DNA from 3 places in the Pseudoduganella sp. OTU4001 genome. Region 2 is predicted to be linked to each of the others. Evidence: riboswitches for the same ligand, from Rfam matches in the RefSeq annotation. Region 2 holds a riboswitch; each other region holds the start of a gene.
The links. Region 2 has a riboswitch for cobalamin ahead of AAHE99_RS24915 (TonB-dependent receptor). Riboswitches for the same ligand answer to the same signal wherever they lie in the genome.
Positions count from the first base shown of each region.

Region 1 (5,221 bases), on a different contig from region 2:
GCAAGGGCGTGTCCTGGGCCAGCATGGCGGCAATCGCCACGCGCTGGCGTTCGCCGCCGGACAAGGTGCGTACATCGCGCGCCGCCAGGTGCTCAACCTCCATGGCTGCCAGTGCCGCCATGGCAGCGTGATGGTCGTCGCTGTTTTCCCAGTAGCGGTTGTCGTGGTAGGGATGGCGCGCCGAGAGCACGGTCTCGATCACGGAATAGGAGAAGGCATCGCTGCGCGCCTGCGCCAGAAAGGCACGCTTGCGCGCCAGTTCCTGCAGCGGCCACTCGCCCAGCGCACGGCGGTCGATGCTGACGTAGCCGCCTTCCGGCTCGCGTAGTCCGGCCAGGGTGCGCAGCAAGGTGCTCTTGCCGGCGCCGTTGCGGCCGATCACGCTCCAGCATTCGCCGTCGCCGACTTGCCAGTCCAGCTGTTCGACCAGGGTGCGTTTGCCCATGGCCAGGCGCAGTTGATGGGTAGCGATCATGCTTACTTCCTCAGCCGGTGCAGTTGATACAGGAAGACCGGCGTGCCGACCAGCGCCGTCACCACGCCGGCAGGCAGCTGCTGCGGCGCGATGATGGTGCGCGCCAGCGTATCTGCCAGCACCAGGTAGGCGCCGCCCACCAGCGTGGCGCACGGCACCAGCAGGCGATGGTCGGGACCGAAAGCGAAGCGGCAGGCATGCGGCACGATCAGGCCGACAAAGCCGATGCTGCCGGCCGTGGTCACCGCGCTGGCGGTCAGCAGGCCGGAACAGAAAAACAGGCCCTTGCGCAGTGCGCCGACGCGGATGCCCAGCGTCGCCGAAGCCTCCGCATGCAGCGCCATCACATTGAAGGAGCGCGCCGCGCGCAGGGCAAAGGCCAGGCAGCCGGCCAGCACGAACCACGGCAGCCAGCGGATCGGGGAGCCGGACAGGTCGCCGATCAGCCAGAACACCATGGTGCGCAGGCGGCTTTCCGGCGCAATCGAGAGCATCAGCGTCACCAATGCGATACAGCCGGAGGACAGCACCACGCCGGTCAGCAGCAGCATGGCGGTGCCGCCTTCCGCCGCCGTGCCGCCGCGCAGGTCGCGCCGCGCCAGGAAATACAGCAGCATCGAAATCACCACCGCCCCGGCGAACGAGGCGGCATCGACCATCCATGCGGCGCACATGAACAGGAGCGCAGCCAGCGCGCCGACCGAGGCCCCGGACGAAATGCCCAGCACATACGGGTCTGCCAGCGGGTTGCGCAGCAAGGCCTGCATCATGACGCCGGCCAGCGACAGCGAAGCGCCGGTGACAAAGGCGGTGGCGGCGCGTTCGGCGCGCAGGCCGATCAGGTGGCCCGGTAAAGAGGTGGGCTGCCCGCTGATGAATTCACGCAGAGCGCCAGGCAGGTCGGCCAGCGGGATGCTGACCGAGCCGATCATGCCGGCGGCCACCATGCTGGCCAGTGACAACAGCACCAGCAGGATGATGACGGTGGCGGCGCGCAGGCGCAGCTTGGCGGAAAGTGGATGCATAGGGGCAGCTTATCTCATTTATTTGTAGCCGTAGCGCAGGCCGGCATACACGCTGGAACCGGCGGTGCCGTACAGGCGCGCGACTTCGTACTGCTTGTCGGCGACATTGTTCCAGCGCAGGGTGGCCGACCAGGACGGGGCGAAATACCAGGCCCCGTACAGGTTCAGCAAACCATAGCCGCCCAGGCGGTTGCGGTTGGCCGCGTCGTCGAAGCGGTAGCCGGAAACCTGCCACTCGGCGCCTCCGCGCAGGCTGCCCGCAGTATATTCCAGCGCGACATTGCCGTGGCGTTTGGCGCGGCGCAGCAACTGCTTGCCGGTGCTGTCGTCGCGCGGGTTTTGCAGGTCTGCCGTGGCCTCCATGGTGAAGGCGCTGCCCAACTGCTGGCGTGCCGACAGGGTGATGCCTTCCAGGGTGGCGTGGTTGACGTTATAGGCGCAGCCGCTCTTGAAGCCGGGTACCGGGCATGGCGTGGTGTTCACCAGCAGGTCGGTCAGCTTGTTGCGGTAGGCCACGGCGCCCAGCTGGGTACCGTTCTGTTCATAGCGCAGGCCGATTTCTCGGTTGCGGCCTTGTTCCGGGCGGTTGCCCGGCAGACCGTAGCCTGGATAGTACAGCTCATTGAAGGTCGGCGCGCGGAAACTGGTGCCGTAGCTGGCGTTCAGTCGCAGGCCGGGCGCGATGCGGTAGCCGTAGCCCAGCGAGCCGGTGCTTTTGGAGCCGTATTGCGAGCTGTCGTCATTGCGTGCGGCGGCGGCCAGCAGGTGGTCGCCGCGCTTCATGTTGTAGCTGGCGGCATAGGAACTGGTGCTGCGTTCGCGTACCAGGGCGGCGGTGTTGGCCGCGACTTCTTCCTTGCGGTGTTCGGCCAGCAGCTGCAGGCTGTCCGGGCCGAGCGCAATATCGTGCTGCCAGCTGACCATGGACTGCGTGGTGTCGATCTGGCTGGCGCTGGCGGTGAAGCTGCCGGATTTGTCGCGCGATTGCGAAGCCTGGGTGGTCATCTTCCAGTTGCGGGCCACGCGGTTGCGGGAGGACAGGGCGATGGTGTCCAGTTTTTGCGTATTCCAGGCGCGCACGGTAGCGCCGCTGTCGAAATCCGACTCCTGGTCGATATGCATGAATTGCGCTGCCAGCTCATGGCCCGGCGCGATCTGCCATGCCAGCTGGCCGCTGGCATGTTTGCGGTCGTAGCCGTCGTCGTCCTTGTTATAGCTGCTGATGCCCGGCAGGGTGGAGGAGAAGCCGTCGGCGCGCTCCTTGCCAGCGCTGAGCGCGTAGCTGATGGCGCCGGCCGAGCCGGAAATGCCGGCGCGGCCGGCGCGCGTGCCATAGCTGCCCGCCAGCACAGCGGCATCCAGCGCCAGAGCGCCCTGGCCTTTGCGGGTGAAAATCTGGATCACGCCGCCAATGGCGTCGGCGCCGTAAATGGTGCTCAGGGGACCGTACACCACCTCGATGCGCTCCACCGCGCCCAGCGGGATGGCATTCCATGCGGCGGCGCCGCTGGTGGCGGAGCCGATGCGCACGCCGTCCAGCAGCACGATCACCTGGTTGCTGTTGGCGCCGCGCAGGTAGACGTTGGAGTTGGTGGCGCTGCCGCCGTTGCGGGTGATTTCGATGCCGCGCTGGCGCTGCAGCACTTCCGTGATGGAGCCGGCGCCGCTGCGGGCGATCTCCTCGGCGCTGATGGTGAGCGTATCGCTGATGATGTCTTGCGCTGCCTGCGGTGTGCGGGTGGCGGTAACGACAACGGAATCCAGGGCGGAGGCAGGTACGGCAAAGGCCAATGCCAGCGACGCGAGGGCCGCTTGCCGGGTGGCGGGAGATGTCATGTCAATTTCTTCAATGAGCCGCCGGCCCACGTCCCCGTAAGCCGGCAAGAACGGGAACGGGCGCAAGGCGCGTTCCCACCTGGTCTGGCCGGTATCCGGGCTGGCAAGTCTGGCGGCCTGGCCTTCCCATGCTTTCGCACAGTGGCTGTGAGACCGCTGCCGCACCATCAGGGCGGCACTTGCTTACCGTTGCGGGGGCAGCACACGTTAGCTGTCAAAGACAACACCGTGTTTCCCGTTTAACTGCTTTCGAGAATTCGAATGCGAGCACCAAAACCCCACCATTATACGGACTTGGCGGGCCAGGACAAGCGCAGGGTCGAGCAATACTTGATCTGGTTTGGCTTTTGCGCCGCGTGCAGCAGGGGTTCGCCGGCCGCCATCGCGGCCATCAGGCGCATGGTGCCGGCATGGCACACGATGACCGCATCGTGTTGCAGCTCGTCGAGGAAGGATTGCACGCGCGCCGCCACTTCGCGCACCGTTTCACCGCCGCCGGGGCGGTAATCCAGCAAGTCGGCGGCCCAGGCATCGACTTCCGCGCACGGGATGTCGTCCCAGGCGCGCATTTCCCACGCGCCGAAATCCATCTCGGCCAGGCGGGCGTCCAGCGCGGGGGCGCCCAGCAGGCAGGCCAGGGCGGTGCAGCGTTGCAGTGGGCTGGAATACAGGCGGGCGTCCCGGGCGAGGGCGTCGGCCAGTTGCGGCGCCAGGGCGGCATGGCCCGCGGCCAGTGCGGCGGCAGCGGCGGGGATGTCGCTGCGGCCGTAGCAAACACCTGGCGCGACATCTGGTATGGGATGGCGGATGAGGATCAGTTCCACACGCAGGCCAGTACGCCGAGGTAGAACACGGCTTCGGAGAGCTGCTGCACGGCGCCCAGGCAGTCGCCGGTGTAGCCGCCCAGCCGCTGCTGGAATTTGCGCGCAAACCAGAGCGTTGCCAGCAGCATGCCGCCCAGGCCCGTCGCCAGCGCGGCCGGCGGCAGCCAGCCCAGCGCCACGACCGCGCCGGCGGGCAGTGCGGCCGTCAGTGCAGCGATGGCGAATTCCCCGCTGCGCATTTCCTGCGCCAGCGGTTTGGCCTTGCCTTCGGCGCGCGCGTATTCCATGCGCCAGATCAGGGAGCAGGCCATCAGGCGCGATAGCGGGTGCGCCGCCAGCAGCGCGCCCAGGGCGGCCAGCAGCGGCAGGCTGGCCAGCGCCGCGATCTTGGTCGCCAGCATCAGGACGATGCCGATGGCGCCATAGGCCCCGATGCGCGAATCCTTCATAATTTCCAGCACGCGTTCGCGCGTGTGGCCGCCACCCAGTCCGTCACAGGTGTCGGCAAAGCCGTCTTCGTGGAAAGCGCCGGTGGCATAGATGCCGGCGGCAGTGGACAGCAGGACGGCCACCGCCGGCGGCAGCACCAGCGCAGCGGCGGCATACACCGCACCGGCAATGGTCGCCACCACCAGGCCGACAGCCGGGAAGTAGCGCGAGGCGTGGTGCAGCCACGCCGGCTCAAAGCCCACCCAGCGCGGGATGGGCAGGCGCGTGAAAAATTGCAGCGCGATGAAGAAGAGGCGCAGCTGCTGCATCGGCGCTTACTCGGACTTCTCGCTGACCTGGGCCGACTCGAAAGTGGCCATCTGGTTCAGGAAATTGACGGCGGCATGCAGCAGCGGCACGGCCAGCGCGGCGCCGGTGCCTTCGCCCAGGCGCAGGCCCAGGTTCAGCAGCGGACGGGCGCCCAGGAAGTCCAGCATGCGTTGGTGGCCGTTCTCGTCGGAGCAGTGCGCGAACACGCAGTAGTCCAGGACTGCCGGCTGCACGCGTGCCGCCACCAGCAGGGCGCTGGTAACGATAAATCCGTCGATCAGCAGCACCATGCGGCGTTCCGC
Region 1 is NZ_JASATG010000049.1:18,028-23,248, forward strand. Features, by position in the region: gene AAHE99_RS25355 (ABC transporter ATP-binding protein) at 1-475, opposite strand, end outside; gene AAHE99_RS25360 (FecCD family ABC transporter permease) at 478-1,500, opposite strand; gene AAHE99_RS25365 (TonB-dependent receptor domain-containing protein) at 1,519-3,336, opposite strand; cobalamin riboswitch at 3,406-3,626, opposite strand; gene AAHE99_RS25370 (histidine phosphatase family protein) at 3,621-4,160, opposite strand; gene AAHE99_RS25375 (adenosylcobinamide-GDP ribazoletransferase) at 4,151-4,918, opposite strand; gene cobT (nicotinate-nucleotide--dimethylbenzimidazole phosphoribosyltransferase) at 4,925-5,221, opposite strand, start outside.
Region 1: linked by a shared signal. The riboswitch ahead of AAHE99_RS25365 (TonB-dependent receptor domain-containing protein) and the one ahead of AAHE99_RS24915 (TonB-dependent receptor) in region 2 are both predicted to bind cobalamin.

Region 2 (5,221 bases):
CTTGGCGTCCGGATGCGCTTTTTCCCAGGCCTCGCGCAGCTTGTCGGCCTGCTTGCCTGCATCTTCCTCGCTCAGTTCGACGCGCTTGCCCTTGTCCATATGCATGCCAGGCAGCGGCAGCACTTCTTCGCTGGTGAAGGTGGAAATGCGGTCGTCCACGCGCGTGGTGGCGTACACCTGCTGCGCGAACACGGTTTCCACCAGCTTGCGCTGGCCGCTCACTTCCGCCAGCACTTCGCGGAAGTCGGCCACGCTTGGGTGGCGGAATTTCCAGCGGCGGTAGTATTCCTTGAAGGCGCGCTCGATGGTTTCCTTGCCCAGCTGCGCTTCCAGGTCGTGCATGGTGATCGCGGTGCGCGAATACACTGGGCCGATGCCCTGCAGGCGGGTGTAGGCGTTCTGGCCCAGCGGGTCGGACGGCTCGTCGCGCGGCACGCCCTGGCGTTCGAACTCGAAGTTGTCGATGCGCGGCGCGAAGCCGATGGAGCGCAGGAACGGCGTGGTCAGGTGCACCTTGCGGCCGGTATCGCGCAGCATGCGGTGGTTCCAGTACTCGTTCAGGCCTTCATCGAGGAAGGGCTCTTCGAACTCGTTGCTGGCCAGGATGCCATAGAAGTAGCCGTGGCCGAATTCGTGGATGGTCACGAAGTCCAGCGCAGCATGCGCCACCGTATCGGCTTTCAGGTCGGGATAGCTGTCGGCGGTGAAGAAGGTCGGGTACTCCATGCCGCCCGCTTCGCCCGCATTATGCGGCGGGATCACTACGGTCAGCGTCTTGTATGGGTAAGGGCCGAGCGTGCGCGAGAAGTATTCCAGCGAGTCCTTGGCCGCCTTCATGGCCGGCGCCGCGTTGGAGGCGAATTCGGGCGGGAACAGCACGCTCACCTTCACTTGCGGGCTGCCCGGGCCGGTCCAGGTATCGGTCAGCGGCTTGGCGGTGCGCTTGTCGGCGGTCCAGGCGAAATCGTGCACGTCGCCCTGCACGAAGTGGTGGGTCAGCTTGCCGTCCTTTTCGGCCGGCGTGCCTTGCAGCTCGCCGGTGGCGCCCACGGTGTATTCCTTGGGCACGGTCAGCTTCACGTCGTAGCTGCCAAAGTCGGCGTAGAACTCCGACTGGGCGTGGAATTCATGCGCGTTCCAGCGCACGCTGGTGGCGCCGCGTTCGCCCGGCAGCTCCAGCACGGCGATCTTCGGGAACCATTGCGCCACCAGGTGGAAGCTGTCGAAGTAGCCGGTGCGCGCCATCACGCGCGGCAGCTGGTCGAAGAAGCTGATATCGAGCGTGGTGCTGGCGCCCGGCGCCACCGCTTGCGGCAGGTCCATGCGCACCACGGTCTGGTCGGTGGCAGGGCCGCCGTCCGGCTGCACGAAAGTCCACGCTACCTTGGCGCCGTTCTGCTGCACGCTGCGCAGTTCGATGTAGCCCCATTCGCCATCCTTGCTCAGGGCATCGTTGCGGATGCCGCCGCCGTTCAGGCGCTGCTCGGTGTGGAAGGTGCTGTTGGCGTTCTGGAAGGCGTTCAGGTACAGGTGCATGTAAACGCTGCGCACCGGCTGGTCGCTGCGGTTGCGCCAGGTCAGCTGCTGGCGGCCGTCGATGGTGTGCTTGACCGGATCCAGCGTGGCCTCGATTTTGTAGTCCACCACGCGGTCGGACAAGGTGGCTTCCTGGCCGGTGCGAATGCCGCCCCAGGCATTGGCGGCGCTAGGCTGGCTCACGGCGGCTGCCTTGGGCGCCGCCAGCGGGATGCCGTTGCCCGGCTCCGGATTGGTGCCGGGGATGCCGCCTTCGGCCAATAGTCCGGCGGAAACCGCTGCGCCGCCCAGCAGGACGGCGGCGGCCAATAAACGTGCGATGCGCATAGGTCTCCATTAAATTTTATGCAACGCGAAAATATAGCCTGACAGTCGGTTGCTTGCCAATCTTTTATGCCAACTTTAACCAGCGTATAATGACGCCGCCTTGGTGCCCGCGTCCTGTTCATGGACGCAGTTAAACGGGAAACGCAATGTGCTGCCCCCGCAACGGTACGCAAGCGCCGTCATGAACGACGGCAGGCCGCGCCTGAAACCACTATGCATGCATAGGAAGGTGGCCCGGTCAGTCTTGCCAGCCCGGATACCGGCCAGGGAGGTGGAAGCGCGCCCGAGCAGGGCGCGACTTCTGTGGATTCCGGCTGCGGGGACGCAGGCGGATACTTTTTCTATTCGCTTGTCATGACCATCTTCTCCTCGCGCTGCGCCCTGGCTGCAGCAGTCGCCCTGTGCTTTGCCGCACCGGCCGTCGCCCAGAATTCCCAGACCATCGTCATCTCCGGTTCCCGTTTCGCCAGCGATCCTTCGCTGCTGCCGATCGGCGCCACCACCATCACTGCCGCGGAAATCCGCCGCGCCGGCGTTACCGACGTCAACCAGGCGATCCGCAAGATCGGCGGCGTGTACGGCCGCCAAAGCCTGACCGGCAGCCCGGACTTCCCGCTCGACCTGCGCGGCTTCGGCAGCAGCAGCGACCAGAACGTGGTGATCGTACTGGACGGCGTGCGCATGAACGAGAACGAGCTGTCCAGCGCCACCCTGTCCACCATCCCGATCGATATGGTGGAGCGCATCGACATCATGCGCGGCGGCGCCAGCGTGCTGTATGGCGAAGGCGCAACCGGCGGCGTGATCAGCATCGTCACCAAGCGCCCGCAAGCCGGCGCGCGCGGCGGCAATGTATTCGCTGAACTGGGCCAGTTCGACAGCTCCGACCTGCGCCTGAGCGGCGTGCAGGGCTTCGACGGCTTCGCCATCGACGCTTCCGTCGGCCAGCAGCGCACCGACAACTACCGCGACAACAATGAGTTCAAGCAGAAGCAGTTCAATGGCGGCGTGCAGTTCCAAGGCGCCTTCGGCCGCTTGTCCCTGCGTGCCGACATCGCGCGCCAGGACCAGCGTTTCGCCGGCAGCCTGACCGAAGACCTGTTCAAGGCCAACCCGCGCCAGACCAAGACCCCGAACGACTTCGGCAAGATGGACAGCGACCGCTACACCGCCGCCTGGGAGAATAAGGTCGGCGCCTTCGACCTGGCCGCCGAACTGGCGCATCGCAAGAAGGACGTGGCAGCCGCCTACTTCGCGTCGTGGGGCGCGTCGCGCTCGTCCTACGACAGCGAGCAGACCCAGTTCTCGCCGCGCGTACGCCATCTGGCGCAGTTCGACGGCATGCTGAACGAGCTGGTGACCGGCTTCGATTTCGGCCGCTGGAACCGCGTGACCACGGCTGACTACTCGGCGGCGGAAGCGACCCAGCGCAGCAAGGCGTTCTACGTGCGCGACGAGCTGAAATTCGCCGGCGCCCAGCAAGCGCGCCTGGCAGCCGGTGTGCGCCGCGAACTGTTCGAGAAAGACTCCTTCGATCCGATGCCGTTCACCTCTGCCACCTACAGCATCAAGCAGGCCCAGAACGCGTGGGAGCTGCAGGGCAGCGTGCTGGCCGCGCCAGGCCTGACCGCCTGGGCCAAGGCCGGCCACAGCTTCCGCGTCGCCACCTCGGACGAGAATGCGTTCACCCCGCAGGCCAACAAGCCGCTGGAGACGCAGGTTTCGCACGACGCCGAGATCGGCCTCGGCTACGCGCAAGGCGCCGCCAAGCTTGATGCACGCATCTTCCGCCACAACCTGGACAACGAGATCTACTACAACCCGGTGGCGGGCATGTTCGGCGCCAACACCAACCTCGACCCGACCCAGCGCAAGGGCTTCGAGCTGGATGGCAGCTACCGCTTCGCGCCGGCCTGGCAAGTGCTGGGCCATTACCAGCGCGTGCAGGCCAAGTTCCGTTCCGGCCAGTATGCCGGCCGCGAGCTGGCGCTGGTGCCGAGCCACATCGTGACCGCGCGCCTGGCCTGGCTGCCGGGCGACGGCCAGAGCGCCGACATCGGCGTGCAGCGCGTCGCCGAACAGCGTTACGGCGACGACTTCTTCAACAGCTGCAATGCGCGCATCCCGGCCTACACCACGGTCGACGGCCGCTATGCCCGCAAGTTCGGCCAATGGGAACTGGCGCTGAGCGCGCTCAACCTGTTCGATAAGGACCACTACAGCCAGGCCTTCGGTTGCCGTTCGGGCATTTACCCGGACAGCGGCCGCCAGCTGAAAGTGTCCGCGCGCTACGACTTCTAAGCGCTTAAAGCAGGCTTAAATCAGCCCCGTGGAGGCCAATTTGGCTCGCGGGGCTGATCACGGGACGCAAAAAATGGTAATCTCGCGGCGTTTACTATTCACCTGTAAGGACCACCATGCGTCTCCTGCGCCTTCTGATTGCCTCCGCCGCCCTGATGTTCACTGCCGCCGGCGCCTCCGCCGCCGAGCCGAAAGAGGGCGTTGACTGGAAATCCCTCGACACCCCTGTGCGCACCGAAGCGCCAGGCAAGAAAGTTGAAGTTGTCGAGTTCTTCATGTACACCTGCCCGCACTGCTTCGCGCTGGAGCCGCGCATTAGCGCCTGGGTCAAGCAGAACGCCGACAAGATCCATTTCCGCCGCATCCACTTTGCCCGCAGCGAAAAAGACCCGCTGGCGCGCGCCCACGTGACCCTGGAATCGATGGGCATGCCGGAAGTGGCAAGCCAGAAGATCTTCAACGCCATCCACGTTGAGCACAAGCGCCTGATGCGCGAAGAAGACGTGACTGCCGTTGTGGTGAGCGCCGGCGTCGACAGGGCCAAGTACGAAAGCGTCTATAAATCCTTCGGCGTCGAGTCTAAAATGAAGCGTATGGCCAATATCATCGGCCAGTACAAAGGTGTGGACAGCGCCCCGACCCTGGTGATCGATGGCCGCTACATTACTTCGCCGTCGATGGCAGGCCGTCCGGGCCAGCCGGAAATGCAATCCCATGTAGCGGCGCTGGCCGTGGCGGATTACCTGGTTGCCAAGGCGGCAGCCACCAAGAAATAAGCAATGGAACCACGTGAAGAAAGCGTGATGCGCGCATTCCGGGAGTCGGCCCCAGACGAGGCCGGCCTGGTAGCGCGCACCTGGGTCAACCACCTGGCCTGGACCTTGGTGGTGGTGCTGGCTGGGCTGGTGTTCTGGCTGGTGGTGGCGGTGGTCAATGCCGAGAACCAGCGCCATGCGCTGGCCAACAAGGAATGCCGCGACCAGGTATTCAAAGAGGAAATCGACCGCACCTGCCTGCTGAGCGTGCGCTCACGCGAACACTGGTGGCAGCACCTGTG
Region 2 is NZ_JASATG010000046.1:1,961-7,181, forward strand. Features, by position in the region: gene AAHE99_RS24910 (M1 family metallopeptidase) at 1-1,863, opposite strand, end outside; cobalamin riboswitch at 1,948-2,145, shown strand; gene AAHE99_RS24915 (TonB-dependent receptor) at 2,218-4,164, shown strand; gene AAHE99_RS24920 (thiol:disulfide interchange protein DsbA/DsbL) at 4,281-4,940, shown strand; gene AAHE99_RS24925 (hypothetical protein) at 4,944-5,221, shown strand, end outside.

Region 3 (5,221 bases), on a different contig from region 2:
CCGACCGTCATCCCACGCAGCAAAAGGAAGCCGGAGCCAATGCCCATGGCGGCCATCCATGACCACTGCGCCGTCGTTACGAAACCTGCCGCGCCGCTGGCCAGCAAGAGCCAGGCAAGAACGCGCCGGATCTTCAATTTCCGGGACGGGTGAGCGCTTCGAGATCGCCCAGCCAGTGCATGGCCTGCTCGCGCGTTTCGCCGCACATTTCGGCCGACGGCTGCAGCCCGGCGCAGAAGGCGGGCCGTTCGGGGCGGCCGAAGATCATGCAGCGGTAATCGTCGCCCAGTTGCACGCAGCGCACGCCCGCCGGTTTGCCGTTCGGCATACCGGGAATCGGGGAGGTGATGGAGGGCGCCGTGCAGCAGGCGCCGCAGGCAGGGCGGCATTGGAAACTCATGATGGGGCGCTATTTTACCGGTTTACGCCTTGGCCCAGCCCAGCCAGCGCATGGCCTGTTCGCGCGATTCGCCGCAAATCATTTCGTCGGCATTGAAGTCGAGGCAGACCTGCGGGCGCTCCGGCAAGCCATACAGCTTGCAGCGCCGCTGCCCATCAAGGTGGATGCAAGGCACGCCAGCCGGCTTCCCCCCGGGCATGCCGGGGATCGCGCTTTCAATGGCGGGCGCCGTGCAGCAGGCGCCGCAATGTGGGCGGCAGGGGATCGGGGCGCGGTTCATCGCGCGTCGGTTTAGTGGACGACGTGCTGCGTTCGGCTGCCGAATGCTTTCAGCGCTTCCGCCAGCGAGACTTCGATATGCCCCAGGTGGGCGTCAGCCATGACCCACGGCGCCCTATCCCGTTCGGGCTGGCGCTTGGCCACTTCGCGTTCCACCATGGCCGCCATGCGCTCGTGCAGCACCCGCTGGAAATGCGGCGAATCGGGGTCGCCAGCCTGTGCCCGGGCATACATATCCGCACCTTCCCAGAGTTCCTGGATACGCTCGTCCCCAAGTCCCGAGGCGGCGGCCAGGACTTGCAAAGTTGTCTTATTATGCATTTTGTCTCTCCCAGACGCGTTCGTTGACGCGCATTTACCAGTAAATACCTTCAGCAGCGGATTTGCCACTAATTTCTGGATTTCCCATCCGTGCAACAACATTTGTTGCTAAAATCCCAGCAGTTCGTGATTGGTGCCACTTTGCAAGTCTGTAAGGTGGTGAAACGGGAAGCCGGTGACGCGCGAGATAGCCATCTCACGCCAGTCCGGCGCAGCCCCTGCTGCTGTAAGCCAGACGAAGCTGACCAACGCCACTGTGCATAGCACGGGAAGGCCAGGCCAGCGGAGGATGAAGGCAAGCCAGAAGACCGGCCAGTCACGCTTGATTGTGCAAGACCCAGGGTGTGGTTTTGCGTGCTCGGAATCTCTGTGCTTACCTTAAATTTTGCTCGGATCATTTTGGTCCTGCTATGTGCGTTCGCCTGTGCGCCGCTTAACGCTGCCACGCTGTTCGCCATCGTGACCGAACGTGCCGCACCGACGGCAATCGCGGCTGCCCATCGCCATCTGGCCAGCCATCCCCATGACCGCATCATCCTGCGCACGCCCGCGCAATGGATGGCGGCGGACGACAAGCAGGCCGCCCAGTGGCTGGCGCAGGCGGACAGCATCCTCGCGGTGTCGCTGTTCGGCGACCCGGCGCGGCGCTTGAAGCAGGCCTTGGCACGCCATGCGCGGGCTTCGGCGACAGTGCTGGCTTTTAACGGCGAAGCCACGCTGAGCCTGATGTCGCGCGGACGCCAGGGCGGCTTGCAAGGCTTCCCGCCGGAGACGTTGCGCCAGTTGTCTGGCGAGCAGCCGTCGGAAGCCGCGTTGCAGGCGGCACGCGCCTTGCCCGTTGCCGGCCAATGGCTGGCGGCGCGCCAGGTGTGGCAGGCCGGCGGGCGCGATAACACGGCGGCCCTGTTCGCGCACCTGCTCGACCCGGTGCGTGCACTGGCGGCGCCGCTGCCGGAACCAACGCTGCGCCTGCGCATGGGCGAGCGCGAGCTGCACGATGCCTCGGCCTGGGGCCGGGCGGCGCAGCTGGGCGTGCAGGCGCGTCCGACGGTGGTGGTGCTGGACCTGTCGAATATGGATGGCATGGTGCCGGACGCGGTGTGCCGCCAGATTGAGCGCAGCGGCCAGCAATGCGTGCAGGTGCTGCCGCGCTGGGGCGGGGCTTCGCGCGAGGCGTTGGAGCGCTTGCCGGAGCTGATCGCGCCAGCAGTTCCTGCGGCGCTGGTGGTGTTGCAGGACTTTGTGGTGGGCGCGGCCGAAAACCGCGAGGCTGTGAGCGAGGCGTTCAAGCGTCTCGATATCCCGCTGTTCAAGGCGATCCGCCTGTCCGACCGCACCGCCATGCAGTGGCGCCTGTCTCCGGATGGCCTGCCGCCGGATTCGGTGCAGTACCGCGTGGCGCTGCCGGAGCTGCAAGGCATTGGCCAGCCGATCGTGGTGGCCGCACTGGGCGAGCCGCAGCGCGACAAGCTGACCGGCATCGAGAACCGGCCGCCGGTGGTGCTGGGGGCGGAAGCGGAGCGCCTGGCAGCGCGCGTCGAGCGCTGGCTGTCACTGCGCGCCAAGTCCAACCGCGACAAGCGGGTGGCGCTGGTGTATTACAACCATCCGCCGGGACGGCAGAACATCGGTGCGGACAACCTGGACGTGCCGGCTTCGCTGTTCGACATGCTGCATGCGTTGAAGGATGCGGGCTACACGGTGGGCGAGCTGCCGGCCACGCCGGAGGCGCTGCTGGACCGGATCATGGCGCACGGCGTCAACCTGCCGGAAGACCGCGCCGGCTTGCGCGAGCTGGCCGGATCGGTGAACAGCGTGAGCGCCGCAGATTATGCGCGCTGGTTCGCTACGCTGTCGCCGCGCGTGCAGGGGGAGATGACCAGCGGGCTGCTGGGGCGCTTGCATGCCGACGTGCTGCAGGCTGAAGCCGCAGGCGAGTGGGCGCTGGGGCGCAAACAGGCGGAAGTCGTGATCAAGGAGTTGCAGCATCTGGTCGAAGGCGCCGACCACCCGCAGCGCGAAGCGGCCATCCGCGACTTATCCGCGCTTGCGGAAGGCTACGCGAGCTGCCTGCAGGCGCGGCCAGGCGCCGCCGCGGGCAGGCGCGTGCGCGCTGGGAGCTGTGCCGCGCTGGCGCCCTTGCAACGTCGTTTGGCTGCGTACCGCATTGAAGGCCTGAAGGGCTGGGGCCCTGCGCCCGGCAAGATCATGGTCGACCAGGGCAAGCTGCTGGTCCCCGGCCTGGTATTCGGCAACGTCTTCATCGGCCCGCAGCCGCCGCGCGGCTGGGAAGTCGACGAAGAACTTTTGCACGCCAACACCAGCGTGCCGCCGCCGCACCAGTACCTGGCCTTCTACCACTGGCTGCGCGACCGCTTCAAGGCGGACGCCCTGGTCCACGTCGGCCGCCACTCTACTTACGAATTCCTGCCTGGCAAAGCAGTCGGCCTGGCGGCAGACGATTTTTCGAGCCTGATCGCCGGTGACCTGCCGGGCGTTTACCCCTACATCGTGGACGGCGTAGGCGAAGGCACGCAAGCCAAGCGGCGCGGCCTGGCCGTGATGGTCGACCACCTGACGCCGCCGCTGGCCTCCACCCCGCTGTACGACGAGCTGCTGTCGTTACGCCAGGTGGTGGAGAGCTACGAAGCCGCCAGCTCCGAATCGCTGAAATCCAAAGCGGCGCAGCTGATGCGCGAGCGGGTGGCCGCGCTGAACCTGAAGGCGGAGCTGGAAGCCTCGATGGCCGATGTGCTGGCGGTGCGCGGCATCGGCTTCGACGCGGCGGACGACGATCTGCTGGCGCATGAAGTTGGCCACTACCTGACCAAGCTGCAGGAAAAATTCATGCCGCACGGCCTGCACATTTTCGGCCGCCCCTGGCGGCAGGAATCGATCGACCTGATGCTGGAGTCGATGAAGAAGGGCGGCATCGACGACCCGGAAGTCGCACGCAAGCTGGCCGAATCGCCGCGCAACGAAATGCGCGCGCTGCTGGCGGGGCTGGATGGACGCTTCATCGAGCCGGGCAAGGGCAACGATCCCCTGCGCTCGCCGGAAGCGCTGCCGACCGGCCGCAATTTCCACGCGGTGGATGGCGATATCCTGCCGACGCGTATCGGCTACCAGATGGGGGCGGGCCTTGCCGCCAAGGCAGCCGCGCGCGAACGCTCGCCGGCGGGCAGCGAAGGCATCCTGCTGTGGGCATCCGACGCGGTGCGCGACGAGGGCGTGATGGTGGCCTTTGCGCTGGCCATGATGGGGGCGGAGCCGGTGTGGAATGCGCGCGGCATTGTCAACGATGTGCGCCTGCTGCCGGGCGCGCTGCGGCGCGATGCCCTGGTGACTACCTCCGGCCTGTTTCGCGACCTGTATCCCAACCTGATCCGCCTGATCGACCGCGCCGGACGCATGTCGCTGGCCGCTTCCGCCGCCGCCCTGGCCGAACAGGACCCCGCCTTGCGGGAAGCGCTGGAGGCCGCGCTCGCGCCCCTGGGCAGCGTCAGCGCCAACGGCGTCGGTGGCGCGGGCGCCGGCGCAGGCGGTGCGTGGGGCCGTGAGCCGGTCGAGAGCAACCGCGTGGCGCGCGAATGGCTGGTGCGCCTGCGCGCGCTGCAGGCAGGCGGCATGCCACTGGCCGAATCTGGCCGCGCCGCCGCCCAGCGCATCTTCGGCGATGCGCCCGGCGCGTATGGCGCCGGCGTCAACCGCCTGACCGAGCGCTCCGGCGCCTGGCGCGAGCGCGACGAAATCGGCAAAGCCTACCGGCTGCGCATGGGCCACGCCTACGGCCTGGATGCCAGCGGCGAATCCACCCACGCCGCCTTCGACGCGGCGCTGGACGGCATCACCCGCACCTACCACGGCCGCGCCAGCAACCTGTACGGCCTGCTGGACAACAACGACGCGTTCGACTACCTCGGCGGCCTGTCGCTGGCGGTGGAGAGCCGCACCGGCCGCGTGCCGGAAGCGCTGATCCTGCAGCACGCCCAGCCCGGCCGCGCCGATGTCGAACCGCTGGCCTCCGCCCTGATGGGCGAGTTGCGCGGCCGCTTCCTCAACCCCGCCTGGCTGAAGCCCCTGATGGGGCATGGTTACGCGGGCGCCCGCACCATGGGGCAGGAATTCCTGGAGAACCTGTGGGGCTGGCAGGTCACGCGTCCGGACCTGGTGAAGAACTGGGCCTGGGATGAGGTGAAGTCGGTCTACTTCGACGACGCG
Region 3 is NZ_JASATG010000024.1:69,625-74,845, forward strand. Features, by position in the region: gene AAHE99_RS19500 (MFS transporter) at 1-137, opposite strand, end outside; gene AAHE99_RS19505 (YkgJ family cysteine cluster protein) at 134-400, opposite strand; gene AAHE99_RS19510 (YkgJ family cysteine cluster protein) at 423-680, opposite strand; gene AAHE99_RS19515 (hypothetical protein) at 692-1,000, opposite strand; cobalamin riboswitch at 1,115-1,331, shown strand; partial or broken gene AAHE99_RS19520 (cobaltochelatase subunit CobN) at 1,400-5,221, shown strand, end outside.
Region 3: linked by a shared signal. The riboswitch ahead of AAHE99_RS19520 (cobaltochelatase subunit CobN) and the one ahead of AAHE99_RS24915 (TonB-dependent receptor) in region 2 are both predicted to bind cobalamin.